DNA from 2 places in the Streptomyces sp. TS71-3 genome. Region 1 is predicted to be linked to the other one. Evidence: riboswitches for the same ligand, from Rfam matches in the RefSeq annotation. Region 1 holds a riboswitch; the other holds the start of a gene.

Region 1 (11,490 bases):
CAAGCGTCCCGGTTGTCCGGGACCGTGCAGGGCAGGTGGCCGTTGCGCTCCATGACGTTCTGGCCGGTGTCGCTGTTCATGGAGTCGAGGAACTTCGAGGTGAGCGAGTTGTCCGGCGGGGTCCCGTACGTGTAGGCGTACTCGGGCTCCCAGAAGGGGTAGCCGCTGGTCCGGACGGCGTCGGTGGAGGGCTGCTTGCCGTCCAGGCCGAGCAGTTGCAGCTTCCCCTTGGCGGCGTACTCCTGGGCGGTGTGCAGGTCGGCGTAGCCGATCGCGCCGGGCGTGGCGGCCACCGTCTTCAGCAGCCGGTCGGTGCTGCTCTGCTCGCAGCGGGTGATGCCCTTGTACTCGCGGAACCGGGTGCCGCAGTCGTCGGCGCTCGACGTGCGCGGGGGCTCGGTGGTGCCGCCCAGCAGCCGCTCCTCGAAGACGTTGCGGGAGCCGGAGTCGCCGTCCCGGCCCACCAGCGTGACCCGGAGGTGGGGGCCGGGCGTGCCCGACGCGGCGCGCAGGTCACGCCAGTCCGTGATGTCCCCGGTGTAGAGCTTCTGGAGGTCCGCGCGGCGGATGTCGGTGAGCCGCACGTCCTTGTTGACGACCAGCGCGAACACCGAGACCGCGACGAGACGCCCCTTCAGGCGCGGGTTCCTGCTCTGCGCGGGTCCGTCGGAGAGCGCGAGGTACGGGGCGAAGCCGTTGCCGGCCGCCGAGCCCCGGTCGAGCAGGGTGCTGATGCCGGCCCCGCTGCCGTGCGCGTCGACGGTGATCTTCGGGGCGCTCTTGCAGTTCTCGCGGTAGGCGCCGGCCAGCCGGGTCATCACCGGCTCGAACGCGGTGGAGCCGACGACGCTGAGGTTCCCGCCCGCACAGCCCGCCGGGAGCGGCTTCTCCTGGAAGTGGCTGAAGAAGAACGGCTGGGCGACCGTCACGAGGAAGAGGCTGAGGATCAGCCCGAGCATCCGGTTGGTGGGGCGCCGGAACCGCTCGTTGTTGCGGACCTTGCCCTCCTTGAGGCGGCCGTCGACCTCCGCCGGCTTCTCCCCGCCGGGGCCGGTCAGCAGCACCAGCAGCTTGAAGTGGTCGCCGCGGTTCAGCGGCACCCGCGGTATGGAGACCTCGCTGCCCGACCAGACGAGGCCGGGGCTCTCCTCGTTGCTGCCGCGGGGCAGGTAGCGCAGCAGGGACAGGTGGCTGGGCTCGGTGACCGCGACGTCCCGGACGGTGCGGCCCGGGAAGGTGGCCGTCAGGCCGTGGTCCGCCGCGGGGGAGTTGATGTAGTCCTGCGCGTCGATGCCGCGGAAGCCGTCGTTCTCGATCCTCAGCAGCACCAGGGACGCGCCGGACAGGCCGGACAGGTCCGTCTGGCTCTCCAGAATCCGCAGCCGCTGGTGCAGCGGGCCCTCGTCCCGGCTGCCGTCGTCTATCACCGTGTCCATCTGGACGCGGAAGCCGATCCGCTTGCGGCCGGGGAACAGCCGCTCGTACGACAGCACCCCGACGGTCGCCACGACGCCGAGCAGCGCCAGCAGGTTCTCCGGCGCCAGCAGATCCAGCAGCCACCCCATGAGTCGTCCCCCGCGCACGTGATCTGAGGCGATGACAGGCCGCGGCCCACACTGGCGCAGCCGCCCGGGAGGGGTCCCGCGCCCACCCCCGCCAGGGAGGGACAAATGTACGAGTCGGAGCGCTTTTCGGGGATGCCGCGACCCGACCCGCACGCACTGTTCGCCGACTGTTCAACGGGCGGAGACCCGTCGCCGTGGCCGCTTTCGGATCACCCGCCGGGTCCGGGCCAGGGACGCTGGATACAGTCGCTCCATGGCCAACGATGTCAGCCCGGACCCCCTGCCGACGCCCGTCACCGAGGCGGGCCGCGACGGCCTGGCCGCGCTGCTCGCGCGGCCGGACGAAGCCGTGGTCGGCCTGGACTTCGACGGGACGCTCGCGCCGATCGTCCCCGACCCCGACGCGGCCCGCGCGCACGCCGGCGCGGTGCCCGCACTCGCGGCGCTCGCGCCCGAGGTGCGCTCGGTGGCGGTGGTCACGGGCCGCCCCGTCGAGGCGGCGGTGCGGCTCGGCGGCTTCGCGGGGGTCGCGGGCCTGGACCACCTGGTCGTCCTCGGGCACTACGGCGCCGAGCGCTGGGACGCCGCGACCGGCGCGGTATCCGCGCCCGACCCGCACCCCGGGGTGGCCGCGGTGCGGGCCGCGCTGCCCGAGGTGATCGGGGGCACGGCGGACGCGCGCGGCGCCACGATCGAGGACAAGGGCTTCGCGGTGGCCGTGCACACCCGCCGCGCCGAACGCCCGGAGGAGGCCCTCAGGGCCCTGCGCGAACCGCTCACCGACCTCGCCGAAGGCAACGGCCTGGTCGTCGAGCCCGGCCGCCTCGTGCTGGAGCTCCGCCCGCCGGGCATGGACAAGGGCGTGGCACTGACGGCGTACGTGCACGAGGTCGGCGCGCGTGCGGTGCTGTACGCCGGGGACGACCTCGGCGACCTGCCCGCGTTCGCCGCCGTCGACAAGCTCCGCGACGAGGGGCTGCCCGGGTTGCTGGTGTGCAGCGGCAGCACGGAGGTGGAGGAACTCGCGGCCCGCGCGGACCTGGTCGTCGACGGCCCGTCCGGAGTGGTGGAACTACTGTCCGCGCTGGCGGCGCAGGCGGCGCGGTAGGAGCCGGGACCGGCCGGGGACACGGCAGTCGGAGACCGAGACCGTAAATCGGGGTGACCGCTCAGGCGAGCCGGTCGTCGTTCGTGTCCGAGCGCAGCGCGGAGAGCTGGTCGAGGAACCACTTGGCGGGCGGCAGCGCCGTCGCCGCCGCGGCCAGCCGCTTCGTCCCCTCGGCCCGCTGCTCCGGGGCCACGCCGAGCGCCGTGTGGAGCGCGGCGGCGGTCCCCGTCACGTCGTACGGGTTGACGGCGATCACCTCGTCGGCCAGCTCCTCGTACGCGCCGGCCTCCCGGGACAGCACCAGCACGCACCCCTCGTCCGACACCACCGGCACCTCCTTGGCGACGAGGTTCATGCCGTCCCGCACGGGGTTGACCAGGGCCACGTCCGCGAGCCGGTACGCGGCGAGGGAGCGCGCGAAGTCGTCCTCCACATGGAGCACGACGGGGGTCCAGCCGAGCGACCCGTACGTGCTGTTGACCTCCGCGGCGAGGCGGCTCACCTCCGCCGTGTAGTCCCGGTAGACGGCGAGGTCCTGCCGGGACGGGTAGGCGAAGGCAATGTGCACGACACGCTCGTGCCACTCGGGGTGGTCGGCGAGGAACTGCCGGTACGCGAGCAGCCCGCGGATGATGTTCTTGGACAGCTCGGTGCGGTCCACGCGCACGATGGTGCGGCGCGGGCGGCCCTCGGGGTCGGTGCCGATCTGGCCGCGCAGCACGGCGAGCCGCTCGTCGACGTCCTCGCGGTGCGCGCGCTCGCGCAGGAAGTCCCCGTCCGCGCCGAGGCCGTGGACCCCGATCCGGGTGCCGCCGGTGCCGTCGGGCAGCACGGCCTCGCAGCAGGCCGTGAACGCCGCCGCCCACCGGCCCGTCAGGAAGCCGAGGCGGTCGGCGCCGAGCATGCCGCGCAGCACCTGCTCCGCGATGTCGTCGGGCAGCATCCGGAAGTACTCCGGCGGCGCCCACGGGGTGTGCGAGAAGTGCCCGATGAGCAGATCGGGCCGCAGCTCCCGCAGCATCCCCGGCACCAGCGCCAGGTGGTAGTCCTGCACCAGCACCGCGGCGCCTTCGGCGGCCTCCTCGGCGAGCGCCCTTGCGAACGCGGCGTTGTACTCCTCGTACGCCGCCCACTGCTGCCGGAACTCCGCGTCGAAGACGGGCTCCAGCGGGATCTGGTACAGCATGTGGTGCACGAACCAGAGCACGGAGTTCGCGATGCCGTTGTACGCGGCGGCGTGCACCTCCGGCGCGATACCGAGCATCCGGACGCGCTGCCCGCCGGTGTCCTCGCTGGGCAGTCTGCCCCCGGTACGCTCCACGGCCACCCGATCGCCGTCACCGAGCGCCGCGCACACCCAGACGGCGTCGGCGTCCGGCCCGATCGCGGAGAGCCCGGACACCAGCCCGCCCCCGCCCCGCTTGGCGCGCATCGACCCGTCGCCGAGCACGGTGTACGAGACCGGCCCGCGGTTGGACGCGACGAGGATCCGGGCAGCAGGAACGGAAGCCATGTCGCCAACCTAGCCATCCGCGGAAACGCTCAAACGTTTCCGTCGGCCACTCTGCAGGGGGCACGCACGTACCCGCACAGCCCGCCACCCGCCGACGAGACCCGCAGTCTCCACGCAGGAGGCGCAGCCCCACTCGCCGACGAGACGTGCCCCCCTTGCCCCTCTCCGCGTAGGAGACGCGTACCCCGCCGGGCCGCTGTCGCGTACGAGACGTGCCCCCTTGGCCCCGTCCGCGCAGGAACGCGTACCCCCACTCGGCCGCTGTCGCGTACGAGACGTGCCCTCTTCGCCCCGTCCGCGCAGGGGCGCGTACCCTCACCGGCCGTTGGCCGCCGATGTGACGTGAGGGGGCGTGGGGGGATGTCCGCCCGCAGTGTCCTGCGTCAGGCCCCGGGGAGCCTTCTGTTGGCGGAGGACGCGGGACCGAGGACGGATATCCGCCCGCGGCCCCGCCCCACGACGTAACAGATGGCGTTCCACCGTCCAGGGAAGTGGCGCAGGTCGTGTTCGGACCATCGGCCGGTGGCCGGCTGAGCGCGCAGTTCCCCGCGCCCCTGAGGGAACCGGGGTGCCGCCCTGTAAGGGGCGCCCCCGGAGGGGCGCGGGGAACTGCGCGGCCAGCCACGACCGACCCGCACACGCAAACCGACCCGAAGGGGCACCCCCACAGGCGAACCCCTAAGCCGCCCTCCGCTCCGCATACTCCGGCACCAGATTCATCGCCGGCCGCTCCTCCACATCCACCGCATACGACCGAGGCTCAAACCCCTCCCCGGTCCGCTCGAACTGCGTAAGCACAGGCCGAACCATCGACCGACCCCCCACATGCCCCCGCGCAAGCCGCACCTGCGCCGTCCGGTAGATCGCCGCCGCCATCCGCCCGAGCGCACGCCCGTCCTGGTGCCGGTGCAGCCGCTCACCCACGTCCACCTGGGCCAGCGCGTCGAGCCCGACGGTGTGCAGCGCGTCCACGAGCAGCCCCAGCTCGACCCCGTACCCGACGGGGAACGGCAGCCGCTCCAGCAGCGACCTGCGGGCCGCGTACTCGCCGCCCAGCGGCTGGACGAACCCGGCGAGCCGGGGCCAGTGGAGGTTCAGCAGCGGGCGCGCCATCAGCTCCGTGACCCGCCCGCCCTCGCCGGGTCGGCCGTCGAGCGGCCGGTCGTACATGGCCTTCACCAGGTGCACGTCGGGCTCGGTGAGCAGCGGCCCCACGATGCCCGCCACGAAGTCGGCCGAGAACTCGCGCAGGTCCGCGTCGACGAAGCACACGATGTCGCCGCCGGTCACGAGCAGCGAGCGCCAGAGCACCTCGCCCTTGCCGGGCAGCGCGGGGATCCGCGGCAGGATCTCGTCGCGGTGCACGACCCGCGCGCCCGCCGCCGCGGCCACCTCGGCCGTGCGGTCGGTGGACCCGGAGTCGACGACGACCAGCTCGTCCACCAGCGGCACCGCCGCCCCGCGCACCCCCATGAGCTCGCGCCTGATCACCGAGACGATCTCGCCGACCGTCTCCTCCTCGTCGAGCGCAGGCAGCACGACGCTGACCGTCGCGCCGCCGGCGCGCTTGGCGGCGGCGAGCTGATGCCGCGGCCGGTCGGCCACCGACGACGATCGCCGGTCCAGCCACCACTCGACCTCTTCCAGCACGGTTCGCGTCCCTCTCGATTCCCTAAGTAGCCCAGAAGCCCCGAAGCCCGGAGCCCCAGAAGCCCAGCCCCTCGGAAGCCCAGAAGCCCAGGCCCCCCGAAGCCCGGCCCCCCGAAGCCCGGCCCCGCAGAACCACGGACCCCCGTCACCATGGAACCCCGGACCCCAGACCCCAAACCTCCCGGCACGCCCGGCCCCACCCCCGCACTCCCACCGCCCCGCACCGCCCGCCGCAGGCCGCCGGACCGGCCGAAACGCAGGCGTGTGATCCATCTCGCGGTTCGGACGACTATCTCAACTATCCCGGACGTCGGTTACAGTCTTGAACAACGCGGATGGCCCCCGCATGCCGGGGCCATTGCGAGACAAACGCACCGGAGCCGCCCACCGGCTCCCGTGCCATAGCGCTCATCCAGAGGGGCAGAGGGATACGGCCCGTTGAAGCCCCGGCAACCCTCCAGTCGGCCACGCCGTGCACGCACGCGGTGCACCGTCCGCCGCGCAGGCGACGGCGAGACCCCGACTAGGGAAGGTGCCAATTCCGTCTCGCGGCGAGACGCGTCGCGAGGAAGATGAGGAGAGAGGGCCTCGCCATCATGGCTGCGCAGTCTTTTGCCGCCGGCAGCACGACCGGCACCACCTCCGAAGCGTCCGGGGCACCCGGAACCGGGACATCCGGAGCCGAGACATCCGGGGCATCCGGAACCTCCGGAACCTCCGGGACCGTCCCCGGCCCAGCCGCCTCCGGGGCCGTGGACCTCGGCCCCGCCGCCGCCCTTTCCTGTCGCGAGTGCGGCGAGCGCTTCCCGCTCGGCCCGATCTTCGCCTGCGAGAGCTGTTTCGGCCCGCTGGAGGTCGCCTACGACCTCCCCCTCGGCGACCCCGAGGCGCTCCGCCGGAAGATCGAGTCCGGGCCCAGCAACCTCTGGCGCTACGCCCCGCTGCTGCCCGTCCCCGCCGACGTCGCCGAGAAGCCCAACCTGAACCCCGGCTGGACCAAGCTCGTCCAGGCCGACCGGCTCGCCGCGGAGCTGGGCATCACCGGCGGCCTGTACGTGAAGGACGACTCGGGCAACCCCACGCACTCGTTCAAGGACCGCGTCGTCGCCCAGGCCGTGGAGGCCGCGCGCGCGTTCGGCTTCACCACGCTGTCCTGCTCGTCCACGGGCAACCTCGCGGGCGCCGTCGGCGCCGCCGCCGCGCGCGCCGGCTTCCGCTCCTGCGTCTTCATCCCGCACGACCTGGAGCAGGGCAAGGTCGTCATGGCGGCCGTCTACGGCGGCGACCTGGTCGGCATCGAGGGCACCTACGACGACGTCAACCGCTTCTGCTCCGAGCTCATCGGCGACCCGCTCGGCGAGGGCTGGGGCTTCGTCAACGTCAACCTCCGCCCCTACTACGGCGAGGGCTCCAAGACGCTGGCGTACGAGATCTGCGAGCAGCTCGGCTGGCGGCTGCCGGACCAGCTGGTGATCCCGATCGCCTCCGGGTCGCAGCTCACCAAGGTCGACAAGGGCCTCAAGGAGCTGATCAAGCTGGGCCTCGTAGAGGAGAAGCCGTACAAGATCTTCGGCGCCCAGGCGGAGGGCTGCTCCCCGGTCTCCACGGCCTTCAAGGCCGGCCACGACGTCGTGCGCCCGCAGCGGCCCGCCACCATCGCCAAGTCCCTCGCCATCGGCAACCCCGCGGACGGCCCGTACGTCCTGGACATCGCGCACCGCACCGGCGGTGCCGTCGAGGACGTGACCGACGCGCAGATCGTCGACGCCATCAAGCTCCTCGCCCGCACCGAGGGGATCTTCACGGAGACCGCGGGCGGCGTCACCGTCGGCGTGACGAAGAAGCTCGTCGAGGCCGGCGTGCTCGACCCCACCCTCACCACCGTGGTGCTGAACACGGGCGACGGCCTGAAGACGCTGGACGCCGTCGCCCCCACCACCGGCCCCACGGCCACGATCCGTCCGAGCCTGGACGAGTTCCGCGCGGCTGGACTGGCCGGCTGAGCCAGCACCCACCGGGCCGGACGAGCCGCCTGGGCCGCCCGCCCCGCCGCCGCCCCCACCCGGCCCCGCCCACCAGAGACCACCACCACGACCAGGACCAGGAAGGTCTGAACATGAGCGTGAACGTCCGCATCCCGACCATCCTCCGCACCTACACCGGCGGCCAGGCCGAAGTGCCCGCCGAGGGCACCACGCTCGGTGAGGTCATCGCGGACCTGGAGACCCGGCACACCGGGATCTCCGCCCGCGTCCTCGACGACCAGGGCAAGCTGCGCCGCTTCGTGAACGTCTACGTCAACGACGACGACGTCCGCTTCGAGCAGGGCCTCCAGACGGCCACCCCGGACGGCGCGGGCGTCTCGATCATCCCCGCCGTCGCAGGCGGCTGCTGACACCCGCCGCTCGACGCCGCACAGCGGGGCGCCCCAGCCGTGGAGCGGGGCGCCCCGTCGGCCTGTCGGGGCCGGGGCGCGACCGCGTCGCCCGGCAGGTGCATATCAAGTGCGCCCCCTTCGTGCCTCCGTGCTCCGGGTAATGCGCCGCCCCTGTCGTCGCTCCTCTCCGTCCCCGGAGGCCTCTCAGCCCCCTCAGGCCTCACGAGTCCGCCCGTCCCGGCGCCTCCCGGAGGCCGCTCCGGCCCGCGGAACCGTTCGACGCCCCGAACCGTCCCTGTGATTGCCCCCTCCGGAGAAGAAGCGGAGGGGGCAATTCAGTAGGATTGAAAGCGGTAGAGTTTGGGAACGCGCCCGCTCGCCCCAAGTCGGGGCCTGGGGGAGTGCGGCCGTTTGCCGTCGAGAAATGGCCAAAGTCCCCGACTCTTTTCAGCCCTTCACGGCTTTTGCCCGGCCCGAATTGCCCTGAGTTCTTGGGAATTCTCCGGCTATTTACGATCTGCGCTGCCCAGATTTCTCGTCCGCTTGACCTGTTGCAGACGGCAGTTGGACAGATACATTCAGCCGCGGTCGACGCGTTCCGGCGCACACCCCCAACCATTTGGGGCGTGAGGTCTGACCCGGGTCCGCGAAGTGCGGTCCTGTGCAAGGGCCAGTAATAGGGGAGTTAGGCATGGCTCAGGGCACCGTCAAGTGGTTCAACGCGGAGAAGGGCTACGGCTTCATCGCGGTCGACGGTGGTGCGGATGTTTTCGTCCACTACAGCGCGATCCAGATGGACGGCTACCGCACCCTGGAGGAAGGCCAGCGGGTCGAGTTCGAGATCTCGCAGGGCCAGAAGGGGCCGCAGGCGGACATGGTCCGTGTGGCCGGCTGAAGCGCCGACTGAATACAGCGACGTTTACCGAAGGGCCCGCACCCCACCCGGGGCGCGGGCCCTTCGCCATGCCGGGGGACGGTCAGCCGGGCGGGAGCGGCTGGCGGCCGACGTTCCCTGATCAGGGGCGCGGGGAACTGCGCGAAGGAGCCCCGTGGACGGTTGGTCGCGCGAGAGGCGGCAGGGGGCTGGACGGGCTGCGGCCGGGGCGCGGGGAACTGCGCGAAAGGCCCCCGCGGCCGGTCGGTCGCGTGAGAGGCGGCAGGGGGCTGGACGGGCTGCGGCCGGGGCGCGGGGAACTGCGCAAAACAGCCCGTGGACGGTTGGTCGCGTGAGGGGCGGCAGGGGGCTGGACGGGCTGCGATCGGGGGGCGCGGGGAACTGCGCAAAACAGCCCGCGGCCGGTCAGCCGCACGAGGGGCGGCAGGGGGCTGGACGGGCTGCGATCGGGGGGCGCGGGGAACTGCGCAAAACAGCCCGCGGCCGGTCAGCCGCACGAGAGGCGGCAAGGGGCTGGACGAGCCCGATCAGGGGCGCGGGGAACCGCGCAACCGGCACGCCGCACGCCGCACGCAGACGCACCGCCCACCCGCCCCGGGCCACCCGCCGCAGCGGAACCTTGCACTCGGGTGGGGAGAGTGCTAATCATTGGCGTTAGCACTCTGAAGGTGAGAGTGACAAAAAGAAGGACCGGGTCGGTGAGGTCCGCAGGCGCCGCGGGGCAAGGAACCGCGGCGGCAGGCAGACCGTCCGTCGCGGGCGCCAGCGCGGTCCGGAGCAATCCCGCCCCACGCTCTCACAGGGCATGGGGAGACCTCTGTTGTCCGGGAGGACCACTTCACATGGCCAAGATCATCGCGTTCAATGAGGAGGCACGGCGCGGCCTTGAGCGCGGCATGAACCAGCTCGCCGACGCCGTCAAGGTGACGCTCGGCCCCAAGGGCCGCAACGTCGTGCTGGAGAAGAAGTGGGGCGCCCCCACGATCACCAACGATGGCGTGTCCATCGCCAAGGAGATCGAGCTCGAGGACTCGTACGAGAAGATCGGCGCCGAGCTCGTCAAGGAGGTCGCCAAGAAGACGGACGACGTCGCCGGTGACGGTACGACGACGGCGACCGTCCTCGCCCAGGCGCTCGTCAAGGAAGGCCTGCGGAACGTCGCCGCCGGTGCCAACCCGATGGCGCTGAAGCGCGGCATCGAGCGGGCCGTCGAGGCCGTCTCCGCCGCCCTCCTGGAGCAGGCGAAGGACGTGGAGACCAAGGAGCAGATCGCCTCCACCGCCTCCATCTCCGCGGCCGACACCCAGATCGGCGAGCTGATCGCCGAGGCCATGGACAAGGTCGGCAAGGAAGGCGTCATCACCGTCGAGGAGTCGCAGACCTTCGGTCTGGAGCTGGAGCTCACCGAGGGCATGCGCTTCGACAAGGGCTACATCTCGGCGTACTTCGCCACCGACATGGAGCGTATGGAGGCCGTCCTCGACGACCCGTACATCCTGATCGCCAACTCGAAGATCAGCAACGTGAAGGACCTCCTTCCGCTGCTGGAGAAGGTCATGCAGTCCGGCAAGCCGCTGCTGATCATCGCCGAGGACGTCGAGGGCGAGGCCCTGTCGACCCTGGTCGTCAACAAGATCCGCGGCACCTTCAAGTCCGTCGCCGTCAAGGCCCCGGGCTTCGGCGACCGCCGCAAGGCCATGCTCGGCGACATCGCCATCCTCACCGGTGGCGAGGTCATCTCCGAGGAGGTCGGTCTCAAGCTGGAGAACGCGACGCTGGACCTGCTCGGCAGCGCCCGCAAGGTCGTCATCACCAAGGACGAGACCACCATCGTCGACGGCAACGGCTCCAGCGACCAGGTGCAGGGCCGGGTCAACCAGATCCGCGCCGAGATCGAGAACTCCGACTCGGACTACGACCGCGAGAAGCTCCAGGAGCGCCTCGCGAAGCTGGCCGGCGGCGTGGCCGTCATCAAGGCCGGCGCCGCCACCGAGGTGGAGCTCAAGGAGCGCAAGCACCGCATCGAGGACGCCGTCCGCAACGCCAAGGCCGCCGTCGAGGAGGGCATCGTCGCCGGTGGTGGCGTGGCGCTGCTCCAGGCCGCGTCGGTCTTCGAGAAGCTCGAGCTGGACGGCGACGAGGCCACCGGTGCCCAGGCCGTGAAGCTGGCCCTGGAGGCCCCGCTCAAGCAGATCGCCGTGAACGCCGGCCTTGAGGGCGGCGTCGTGGTGGAGAAGGTCCGCAACCTCACCCCGGGCCACGGCCTGAACGCCGCGACCGGCGAGTACGTGGACCTGGTCGCCGAGGGCATCATCGACCCGGCGAAGGTGACGCGTTCCGCGCTCCAGAACGCCGCGTCGATCGCCGGCCTCTTCCTCACCA
Region 2 (11,490 bases), 4.4 Mb from region 1:
CCGTACCTACGCCGCCCGGAGGTTCACCCACTCACAGGCGACAGCCGCCATCGTCGTGTCCTACTACTGGCACTTCGTCGACGTCGTCTGGATCGGCCTCTTCGCCACGATCTACCTGATCAAGTAACCGGGCCGTGGCCCGCTGAACACCTGAAGCATCGACGCAGAAGATCCTGACACCGGGGTAATCCGTGAAAAAGCTCTCCGCACGACGACGCCATCCGCTGGCGGCGGTCGTCGTCCTACTCCTCGCGCTGGCGGCCACCGGGGGGCTGTACACCGCGTTCGCGCCCGCGGACAAGGCACAGGCCGACGAGACCTCCCAGTCCCTCGCCATCAACGAGGGCAAGCGGCTCTTCTCGGTGGGCTGCGCAAGCTGCCACGGCACGGGAGGACAGGGCTCCTCAGACGGCCCGTCCCTGGTGGGCGTCGGAGCCGCGGCGGTCGACTTCCAGGTCGGCACCGGCCGTATGCCGCTCCAGCAGCAGGGCGCACAGGCACCGAGCAAGAAGGTCATCTACTCGCAGGCCGAGATCGACCAGCTCGCCGCCTACATCGCCTCCCTGGGCGCCGGGCCGGGCATCCCGACGAAGAACCAGTACGACCCGAAGGGCGCCGACATCGCCAAGGGCGGCGAGCTCTTCAGGACCGACTGCGCGCAGTGCCACAACTTCACCGGCGAGGGCGGCGCGTTGACGCACGGCAAGTTCGCGCCTTCACTGGAGAACGTGGATCCGAAGCATGTGTACGAGGCCATGTCGACCGGCCCGCAGAACATGCCGAACTTCCCGGACAGCGTCATGCCGGAGCAGAACAAGAAGGACGTCATCGCGTACCTGCACGCGGTCAACAGCGATGACTCCACCAGCCCCGGTGGCCTGAAGCTCGGCGGGCTCGGCCCCGTCAGCGAGGGCCTGTTCGCCTGGATCTTCGGTCTCGGCGGGCTGATCGCCGTCGCCGCCTGGGTTGCCGCTCGGACCGCAAAGGCCAAGAAGTCATGAGTAGCCACGACATGTCAGACGAGAACCTGCCGGTGCCCAGCGAGGCGCACGGCGAGGTGTCCCTCCCGGACGAGGACAACCCGTTCGCGGACCCGGGACTGCCCCCCCACGAGCACCGGATCCAGGACATCGACGAGCAGGCCGCCAAGCGGTCCGAGCGCACGGTCGCCTTCCTGTTCACGCTCTCGATGCTGGGCACGATCGGGTTCATCGCGTCGTACTTCGCGATCCCGCGCGAGAAGTCGGTCTACGTCTTCCCGATCGGGCACATCAACGCGATGAACTTCGCCCTGGGCCTGACCCTCGGCGTAGCGCTCTTCTGCATCGGTGCGGGCGCCGTCCACTGGGCGCGGACCCTGATGTCCGACGCGGAGATCGCCGACGAGCGCCACCCGATCGAGGCGGACCCCGACACCAAGCAGAAGGTCCTCGCCGACTTCGCGCAGGGCGCCAAGGAGTCCGCGCTCGGCCGCCGCGGCCTGATCCGCACCACGATGTTCGGTGCGCTGGCCCTGGTCCCGCTCGGCGGTGTCTTCCTGCTCGGCGGCCTCGGCCCGAAGCCCGGCACCAAGCTCCGCCACACCATGTGGACCAAGGGCAAGCTGCTGGTCAACATGAACACCGACCAGCCGCTGCGCCCCGCCGACATCCCGGTCGGCTCGCTGACCTTCGCCAAGCCCGACGGCCTGGAGGAGACCAACGAGGACTTCCAGCAGCAGATCGCCAAGGCCGCTCTGATGATCATCCGGCTGCAGCCCGGGAACATCAAGGACAAGCGCGAGCTCGACTGGTCGCACGACGGCATCGTCGCCTACTCGAAGATCTGCACCCACGTGGGATGCCCGATCTCCCTGTACGAGCAGCAGACGCACCACGTCCTCTGCCCGTGCCACCAGTCCACCTTCGACCTCTCCGACGGGGGCCGCGTGCTCTTCGGCCCGGCCGGTCACGCCCTGCCGCAGCTGCGCATCGGCGTGAACCCGGACGGGTTCCTGGAAGCGCTCGGCGACTTCGCTGAGCCCGTCGGTCCTGCCTTCTGGGAGCGTGGATGACGATGAGCAGCACCACACGCAACGCGACCCGCCACCAGGCGCCCGCCGGAGAGCGGGTGGCCGACTGGGCGGACGGCCGGCTCGGGCTCTACTCGCTGGCCAAGACGAACATGCGGAAGATCTTCCCGGACCACTGGTCCTTCATGCTGGGCGAGGTCTGCCTCTACAGCTTCATCGTCATCATCCTCACGGGTGTGTACCTGACGCTGTTCTTCCACCCCTCGATGAACGAGGTGGTGTACAACGGCAGTTACGTCCCGCTCAAGGGCCAGCTGATGTCGGAGGCGTTCAACTCCACGCTGCACATCAGCTTCGACGTCCGCGGCGGTCTGCTGATAAGGCAGATCCACCACTGGGCGGCGCTGATCTTCCTCGGCGGCATGTTCGTGCACATGATGCGCGTCTTCTTCACGGGCGCCTTCCGCAAGCCGCGCGAGATCAACTGGATCTTCGGCTTCCTGCTCTTCGTGCTCGGCATGTTCACCGGCTTCACCGGCTACTCGCTCCCCGACGACCTGCTCTCCGGCACCGGTGTGCGGTTCATGGAGGGCGCGATCCTGGCCACGCCGGTCCTCGGCACCTACATCTCGTTCTTCCTGTTCGGCGGGGAGTTCCCGGGCGGCGACTTCGTGGCGAGGTTCTACTCGATCCACATCCTGCTGCTGCCGGGCATCATGATGGGCCTGCTGGTGGGCCACCTGATCCTGGTCTTCTACCACAAGCACACGCAGTTCGCGGGCCCCGGCCGCACCGAGAAGAACGTCGTGGGCATGCCCCTGCTGCCGGTCTACATGGCCAAGGCGGGCGGCTTCTTCTTCCTGGTCTTCGGCGTGATCGCGATCATCGCCGCGATCGCCTCGATCAACCCGATCTGGGCCATCGGCCCCTACCGGCCTGACATGGTCTCCACCGGTGCCCAGCCCGACTGGTACATGGGCTTCTCCGAGGGCCTGATCCGTGTGATGCCCGGCTGGGAGATCAACTTCCTCGGCCATACGCTCGCCCTGGGCGTCGCGATCCCGCTGATCGTGGTCTTCCCGCTGGTGCTCGTGGTGATCGCGGTCTACCCGTTCCTGGAGGCCTGGGTCACCGGCGACAGGCGCGAGCACCACATCCTGGACCGGCCGCGGAACGCCCCGACCCGTACGGGCGTCGGTGTGGCCTGGATCACGTGGTACTTCGTGATGCTGGTCGGCGGCGGCAACGACCTGTGGGCCACCCACTTCCACCTGTCGATCAACGCGATCACGTGGTTCGTCCGGGTCGCCTTCTTCGTCCTGCCCGTCGTGGCGTTCCTCGTCACCAAGCGGATCTGCCTCGGCCTCCAGCGCCGGGACCGCGACAAGGTGCTGCACGGACGCGAGTCCGGCATCATCAAGCGGCTGCCGCACGGTGAGTTCATCGAGGTCCACGAGCCCCTGGACGCCGACCAGCTGCACACCCTCACCGCCCACGAGCAGTACCAGCCGGCGGAGATCGGCCCCGCGGTCGACGAGAACGGCGTCGAGCGCCAGCTCAAGCCGGCCCAGAAGCTGCGGGCCAAGCTCTCCAAGGGCTACTACGGCGAGGGCAACCAGATCCCGAAGCCCACGGTCGAGGAGTACAAGGAGATCACCAGCGGCCACGGTCACCACTGACCGGACCGGCACCGCGGCCCCGCGCCGCGGTGCCGCGGCCGTCACCTCCCCGGCCGGCTCCACCGCCGGGCCCGGTGTCGTCACCCCACAGGGCCCCGTCCACTGCGCGGACGGGGCCCTGTGGCGCGTCCCCGGCTGGATAGGCTGGGCTCCTGTCCTTTAGTCCGTAGGCGACCCACCCAGGAGCGGCATATGAACGCTGTGCACCCCGCTGGAGGCGACATCGCGGCGGGTCGTTCCTGGCCCGAGGTGCTGAACGCCCTGCTCACCGGCCGTGACCAGACGGCGGAGGCCACCGCGTGGGCGATGGACCGGATCCTGCGCGGCGAGGCCGGCGACGCCCAGATCGCGGCGTTCGCGGTCGCACTCCGCGCGAAGGGCGAGACCGTCGAGGAGATCTCCGGTCTGGTGCGGACCATGTACGAGCACGCCCGGGTGATAGAGGTCCCGGGGACCACGGTCGACATCGTCGGCACGGGCGGTGACGGCGCGCGCACGGTGAACATCTCCACGATGTCCGCGATCGTGGTCGCCGGCACCGGCGCGAAGGTGGTCAAGCACGGCAACCGCGCGGCCTCCTCGGCGAGCGGGTCCTCGGACGTGCTGGAGAAGCTCGGCGTCAACCTCGACCTGGCGCCCGAGCGGGTCGCGGAGGTCGCCGAGGAGGCGGGCATCACCTTCTGCTTCGCCATAAGGTTCCACCCCGCGCTGCGGCACGTCGCCCGCGCCAGGGCGGAGATGGGCATCCGCACCCCCTTCAACATCCTCGGGCCGCTCACCAACCCCGCGAGGGTGCGGGCGCAGGCGGTGGGCGTGGCCGACGCGAAGTGGGCGCCGATCGTCGCCGGCGTGCTGGCCGACCGGGGCTCGTCCGCCCTGGTCTTCCGCGGCGAGGACGGTCTTGACGAGCTGACCACCACCGCGCCGTCCCGGGTCTGGGCCGTGCACGACGGGACCGTCCGGGAGCGGATCTTCGACCCGCGGTCCGTGGGCATCGAGATGGTGCCGGTGGAGGCGCTGCGGGGCGGGGACGCCTCGTACAACGCGGATGTGGCCCGCCGCGTGCTGGCGGGGGAGCGGGGCCCCGTGCGGGACGCCGTCCTGCTGAACTCCGCCGCCGCGCTGGTGGCCGTTCAGGCACTGGGCGAGGACGCGCCGTGGGACGCCGAGGCGAGCGGCCTTGAGGAGCGGCTCGCCGCGGGCATCACGCGGGCCGCGGAGTCCATCGACTCGGGGGCGGCCCGGGGCGTGCTGGAGGCGTGGGTCAGAGCCACCCACGCCTGACGGACGAGTGCTCCGAAAGGGCGGGCGCCCGGATCGTGTTCGGCCGGCGCGCCCGCCCTTCTTCCATGGCCGCCCGCGGTACGAGGTGGACCGCCCCGTGGACGGCTGACATAATCAACCTCAGGTCATGAGTGACAGCGAAAAGGCCCCGGCCCGCTGTCCGGCAACCCTCCGTCCGTGGCGGGGTGCCCCGGGTGAAGACCAGGCCGTGGACAGCAGGGTCCACGGCAAGCGCGGACCCCTTGAGGGGTCCTGGTCCTCAAGGAGCTGCCGCGTGAGCCGGCGAATGCGCTAGGGCGACAGGCCCCGCCTCCGTTTCCGACAGCACACCGCGCCGCGCGCCATCGCGCCGCCGCGCGCCCCCCAGCCTCTTCCAGGAGTCCGCCATGCCCTCCGTCACGCCTGCGCCCGTGCACGAGCCGCTGCCCGTCCTGGGCCGCGATGTCCGCGTCCCCCTGATCACCGGCGGCGAGACCACCTACGCCGCGCTCGACTACGCCGCCAGCGCCCCCGCGTTGCAGCGCGTCTGGGACGACGTCGCCGCGTACGCGCCCTACTACGGCAGCGTGCACCGCGGCGCCGGGTACCTCTCGCAGCTCTCCACGGACCTCTTCGAGAACGCCAGGAGGACCGTCGCCGGCTTCCTCGGCTGCCGGGGCGACGACCAGGTGATCTTCACCCGCTCGACCACCGATTCGCTGAACCTGCTGGCCCGCGCCGTGCCCGACGACTGCCAGGCCTTCGTCTTCGAGACCGAGCACCACGCCTCGCTGCTGCCCTGGCGCCGGGTGACGTACCTGGCGGCGCCCCGGACGCCCGAGCAGGCGGTGCGGACGCTTGAACAGGCGCTCGCCGGGCGGCCCCAGGGCCCCGCGCTGGTCTGCGTCACCGGCGCCTCGAACGTCACCGGCGAGCTGTGGCCGGTGTCCGAGCTGGCCGCCGCCGCGCACGCCCACGGTGCCCGCATCGTTTTGGACGCCGCCCAACTCGCGCCGCACCACCCGGTCGACGTCGCCGCGCTCGACGTCGACTGGGTGGCCTTCTCCGGGCACAAGCTGTACGCGCCCTTCGGCTCCGGCGTGCTCGCGGGGCGCTCGGACTGGCTGGAGGCCGCGGAGCCGTACCTCGCCGGCGGCGGCGCCTCGCGCCGGGTGGCGCGGCGCGCGGACGGCGGCGTGGACGTCGAGTGGCACGGGGGGCCCGCCCGGCACGAGGCCGGCTCCCCGAACGTGATCGGGGCGCACGCCATCGCCTCGGCCTGCACGGCGCTGACCGAGGCGGGCTTCCCGGCACTGGTCGCCCGGGAACGGCGGCTGACCGCGAAGGTGCAGGAGGGGCTGGCGCGGGTGCCGGGGGTCAGGGTGCTCTCGCTGTTCGGGCCGGACGCCCCGCGGGTCGGGGTGCTCTCGTTCGTCGTGGACGGCTGGGACAGCTCGCACTTCGCCGCGGCGCTCTCCGCCGAGTACGGGATCGGGGTGCGCGACGGGCTGTTCTGCGCGCACCCGCTGCTCAGGGCGGTGTTGGGCGGTGCGTCGGATGAGGCCGGGGAGTGCGGGGCGGCTGCCGCCGGCCCCGGCGGGCGGTCGCTCAACGCGGTGCGGGTGAGTTTCGGGGCGGGGACGCCGGATGAGCACGTGGAACGGTTCGTGGGGGCGGTGGGGGACCTGGTGCGCGGTGGCCCCCGCTCACCCCTGTCCCGGGGATCTGCCGCCCCGGCCCCCCACCTCCGGCCGCTCCGCGTCCCGGTTCCCGGGGGCACTTCGGGCCGGTGAGCCTCTGACCGGCCTCGCCGCGCTTGTCTGCGCAGTTCCCCGCGCCCCTTTAGTGGCGCTTCGCGCCTTCGGTGGGGGGGGAGGCCCTGAGGGTGGGTCGCGGTCTGGTTGTTGCGTTGTGGCTGGTCGCGCAGTTCCCCGCGCCCCTTCTGGTGGCGCTTCGCGCCTTGCCGGGGTGTGCCCCGATAGGGGCGCGGGGAACTGCGCGAACAACCCCCACCGGACAGGTGGTCGCCGTGGAGACCGCAAGGGGCTGGGCGGTGGGGCGCGAGCAACCTCCACCGCCGGAGAGCGGAGCGTAAGGGGCTCAGCGGCACAATCGGCTCAAGCCCGCCGCAGGCGCCCGCTACGAGTCGAGGCCGATCGCGAACGCCGCGTCCAGGTCGTGCTGCGAGTACGTCCGGAAGGCGACGTGCGTGTCCGTGGCCTCCACGCCGGGGATCTTGCTGATCCGGCCGGGGATCACATCCGCGAGATCGTCATGGTGGGCCACCCGCACCATGGCGATCAGATCGTGGTCGCCGGTCACGGAGAAGACCTCGCTGACGCTGTCCAGCGCGGCGATGGACTCGGCGATCTCCGGGATCCGGTCCACGCTGGTCTTGATGAGCACGATCGCGGTGATCACGGCTTGCTGTCTCCCTCGGTGCCCTCGGCTGGGCCTTCACTGTAGCCGTCCGCCGTCCGCCGTCCGCCGTCCGCCGTCCGCCGTCCGCCGTCACGGGCCCGGAGCCACCGGGGCCGTCCGCACAGCGGGAGACATCGGGGCAGACCGGTCCGCGCCCGAGCGCGGGCCGCCCGTCAGGCCGTAGGGTTACGACCCGAACGCACCACGCAACGATCAGGTCTCGCCCCGCTGAGGGCGCCCGGTGGTGCGAGTACGCGGGCGCACCGCGGGGGACCGAGTAAAAAGGCGCACCCTGGAAACACGAGGACGAGGAAGGCAGACATCCCGATGACGATTCCCCTGCCGACGGCCCAGACGCGTTGGCGCTGCACCCTCTGCGGCAATCTCACCCGCTTCGACGTGACCCGTTCCTCCAAGGTCGTCGAGTTCGTGCATCTGGACCTGTCCGGCGAGCCCAGGGTGGAGGAGCGCGACGTGGTGAATGAGACCATCGAGTCCGTTCGCTGCCGCTGGTGCAGCGCGGTGGATCAGGTGGAACTGGTGGAGAGGCCCGGCACCGGCTCCTGAGAGAGCCGCGACACGACGACCGGATGGGATGACGATGGTGGAGAGCGAAGGCGGGGGGCCGGGAGGCACCGCTGAGGTGCTCGACCGCCCGCTGCCCGAGGGAGTGCGCCGCCGTGTCGTCCAGATCGTCTCGGACGGTTTCGGCGGCCTCACCGTCGCCGAGCTGCCCGCCCAGCTCCGCCAGTACGCCCGCTTCACCCCGACCAGGCGCGTCAAGTTCGCCGCCAACGCCATGGCGTCGGCGATGGAGAACGAGCCGCTGTTCCGGCAGCGTATCGCCGAGCGGCTCCGCGACACCCAGCCCGAGCTGGCCGGCGCCCTCGACTCGGGAACCGCACCGCCCGCCGCCGACCCGCTCGACGTCGCCGCCGCGGCCTACGTGCTGCGCCCGCCGGGCTGGGTCAAGCTGGTCACCGCCGCGGGGGAGGAGGTGCAGCGGGCGGACGCCGAGCGCGCCGACGAGCAGAACAGAGCCGAACTCGACCGTCTCCGTGCCGACCTGGCCGCGGCCAAGGAGCACACGAGAACGGAGACGGAGGGACTGCGCGCCGAGTTGGAGGCCACCAGGAAGGAGGCCGAGTCGCTGCACCGCAAACTCCGCGGCGCCCTCAGCGACGTCAAGCGCGGCGAGGCGGCGGCCCGCAAGGCGCACGCGGAGACCGAGGCCGTCCGCGCCGAGGGTCAGGCGCTGCTGTCCGCGGCCGAGAGCGAGACGCGCCGGCTGCGGTCCAGGCTCGGTGAGGCCGAAGCGGCCCTGGAGGCCACCCGCAAGGCCGCCCGCGAGGGCCGCAGCGTCGAGGACATGCGGGTACGGCTGCTGCTCGACACCCTGCTCGACTCCGCCCAGGGCCTGCGCCGCGAACTCGCCCTGCCGCCCGTGTCGGTGCGCCCTGCCGAGACCGTGGAGGCGGTGGAGCCGGGCCGGATGACCCCGAAGGACATCGCCGCACGCGCCCTGTCCGAGCACGACCCCGCCATTCTCGACCAGTTGCTCGCGCTGCCGCAGTCCCACCTCGTCGTCGACGGCTACAACGTCACCAAGACCGGCTATCCCCAGATGCCGCTGGAGAAACAGCGGTTGCGGCTGCTGGGCGCCCTGTCCCTGCTGGCCGCGCAGACCGGCGCCGAGGTCACCTGCGTCTTCGACGGCGCCGAACTGGCGGCGCCGGTGCTCCTCGCCCCGCCGCGCGGGGTGCGCGTGCTGTTCTCCAAACCACGGGTCACCGCGGACGAGTTGATCCGCCAACTGGTGCGCGCGGAACCGCCGGGACGGCCCGTGATCGTCGTCTCGACCGACCGCGAGGTGGCTGACGGGGTCGCCAAGGCGGGCGCCCGCCCCGTCGCCTCGGTGGTGCTGCTCAAACGACTCTCCCGCGGCTGACGGAACCCGCGAAGCACGGTGTGATCTTCACCGCAGACACCGGCTGTGACGCCCGTGGCGCAGCTTTCGCCCCCTGCGATGCCCTCGCCGCCCCTCCGCGATCCCTCTCGCGTCCCCTCGGCGGCCCTTCTGCAAGGCCCTTCAACGCCCTTGGACGCAGTCCGCCGCCGCATTGACGGCGCCTTGACGCCGTTTCGAGGTCGCTCAAGGCCGCTCCGCGGGGTTACATCGGCAGGTGGCTTCGAGACGTTGATCCGTTAAGCGTCATCGGCAACGTCTGCCTTTGATGCCCGAATATATGGCTTCCTGGCGCGACGGAAAGTCAACCGCATATCACTATTGGTGAGTTGAGAGTAAAGAAACCTCTCGGAGCGGCAGTTTTTTCCTGTCAGGATTTGAACTGATCACAAGAAGGTCACTACTGTCTCCTCGAACCTCCGCTCGGGTGATCGCTCATCGGGAGCGACGGTGGAGGAGCACCCGCCCACCAGCGTTTCGGTAGGCGGCTGGAGGAAGAAGGAGCTCGCCTCCGTGGCGTCCCACCGTCGATCCAAACAGCCGAGCCGCGCACGCGTGACCGTGCTCACCGCAACCGCCGCAGCTGCGGTCGCCCTGACCTCACAGGCCGCACAGGCCGACCCGAAGCCGAGCAAGGACGAGGTCAAGTCCAAGGTCGACAAGCTCTACCACGAGGCGGAGAAGGCCACCGAGGCGTACGACGGGGCCAAGGAGAAGCAGCAGAAGCTCCAGAAAGAGGTCAGCGACCTCCAGGACAAGGTCGCCCGCGGCCAGGACGACCTCAACCAGCTGCAGGACCAGCTCGGTTCGGTCGCCAGCGCCCAGTACCGCTCGGGCGGCATCGACCCCTCCGTCCAGCTCTTCCTCTCGTCCGACCCGGACAGCTACCTGGACAAGGCCACCACGCTGGACCAGCTCAGCGGCCAGCAGGTCGAGGCGCTGAAGAAGATCCAGGAGAAGCAGCGCTCCCTGGCACAGCAGCGCAAGGAAGCCACCGCCAAGCTCAAGGATCTCGCGGACACCCGCACCGAGCTCGGCAAGAAGAAGAAGGAAGTCCAGGGGAAGCTCGCCCAGGCGCAGAAGCTCCTCAACTCCCTGACGGCCGCCGAGCGTCAGGCCATGGCGGCACAGGACAGCCGCGCCAGCCGCGACAGCGAGCGGCTCGGCGGCGGCACCTCCGCCTCGGGCCGGGCCGCAGCGGCCTTCGCCGCCGCCCAGCGCGCCATGGGCTCGCCCTACGTCTACGGCGCGACGGGCCCCAGCTCGTTCGACTGCTCCGGGCTGACCTCCTGGGCCTACGCCCAGGCCGGCGTCTCGATACCCCGCACCTCCCAGGCCCAGGCCAACGCCGGTACGCGGATCTACTCCAAGAGCGACCTGCGCGTGGGTGACCTGGTGCTCTTCTACGGCGACCTGAGCCACATCGGCCTCTACGCGGGCGGCGGCCAGATCCTGCACGCCCCGCACACCGGTGCCGTGGTGCGCTACGAGTCCATGGCCAACATGCCCTTCCAGTTCGGCGTCCGCGTCTGATCGGCGTCCGAGTCCGAACGTCCCGTGCCCCGGGCGCCGTTCGGCGCCCGGCGTTCTCCCGGGACGGTAGCCGGTCCCTTCGTGGGGACCGGGCATCCGGCATCGACACCGCGTGTGATGCGTCCGAACGAGCGAATCTCGGATCCGTCGCCGCCTCCGGCATATCCCCGTAATCCACCGCTGACCTGCGCCTGCGGCTGAACCCAACGGCGGCGCACCGGTGTGGCTTTGTGGCCCCTGCGTAGTCGTCTGGTTACTCTCTGGCGTCGCGTTCCCCCGTCTTGGGGGTTCGACAGCGGAAGGAGAGCGGCTACCTGTGGGGTCTCATCGCCGTATCGCCGGGCCCGGCCAGGGCCGGGCCACCCTTGGCACCAGAGTCACCGTCCTGTCCGCCGCCACGGCCACCGCGGCCGCCGCGCTCGCCGCGGTGCCGGCGGGCGCCGCACCGGCGGCGCGCGAGGCCGATGCCAAGGCCGAGGTGGACCGGCTGTACCGGCAGGCAGAGCAGGCCACCGAGGCGTACAACCGGGCCACCGAGCAGGCGACCCGGCTCGCCGCGCAGGTCTCCTCGGCACAGGGCCGGCTCGCCGACGGGCAGCGCCGCATCGAGACGATAC

The links. A riboswitch is a leader RNA that binds a small molecule or an ion and turns the genes downstream of it on or off. The one in region 1 is predicted to bind S-adenosylmethionine.
Region 2: it holds a riboswitch for S-adenosylmethionine, as region 1 does, so the genes downstream of both, Sm713_RS18150 (aminotransferase class V-fold PLP-dependent enzyme) here and thrC (threonine synthase) in region 1, are expected to answer to the same signal.

Annotation. Positions count from the first base shown of each region.
Region 1 covers NZ_BNEL01000001.1:130,686-142,175, forward strand. The annotation lists gene Sm713_RS00630 (PstS family phosphate ABC transporter substrate-binding protein) at 1-1,565, opposite strand, end outside; gene otsB (trehalose-phosphatase) at 1,819-2,673, shown strand; gene Sm713_RS00640 (trehalose-6-phosphate synthase) at 2,735-4,162, opposite strand; gene Sm713_RS00645 (glucosyl-3-phosphoglycerate synthase) at 4,865-5,836, opposite strand; SAM riboswitch class I at 6,242-6,415, shown strand; gene thrC (threonine synthase) at 6,409-7,839, shown strand; gene Sm713_RS00655 (MoaD/ThiS family protein) at 7,953-8,231, shown strand; gene Sm713_RS00660 (cold-shock protein) at 8,905-9,108, shown strand; gene groL (chaperonin GroEL) at 9,951-11,490, shown strand, end outside.
Region 2 covers NZ_BNEL01000001.1:4,486,414-4,497,903, forward strand. The annotation lists gene Sm713_RS18125 (heme-copper oxidase subunit III) at 1-127, shown strand, start outside; gene Sm713_RS18130 (c-type cytochrome) at 192-1,001, shown strand; gene Sm713_RS18135 (ubiquinol-cytochrome c reductase iron-sulfur subunit) at 998-2,053, shown strand; gene Sm713_RS18140 (cytochrome bc complex cytochrome b subunit) at 2,050-3,690, shown strand; gene trpD (anthranilate phosphoribosyltransferase) at 3,883-4,974, shown strand; SAM riboswitch class IV at 5,098-5,214, shown strand; gene Sm713_RS18150 (aminotransferase class V-fold PLP-dependent enzyme) at 5,361-6,746, shown strand; gene Sm713_RS18155 (Lrp/AsnC family transcriptional regulator) at 7,093-7,374, opposite strand; gene Sm713_RS18160 (hypothetical protein) at 7,702-7,941, shown strand; gene Sm713_RS18165 (NYN domain-containing protein) at 7,976-9,322, shown strand; gene Sm713_RS18170 (NlpC/P60 family protein) at 9,854-10,873, shown strand; gene Sm713_RS18175 (C40 family peptidase) at 11,190-11,490, shown strand, end outside.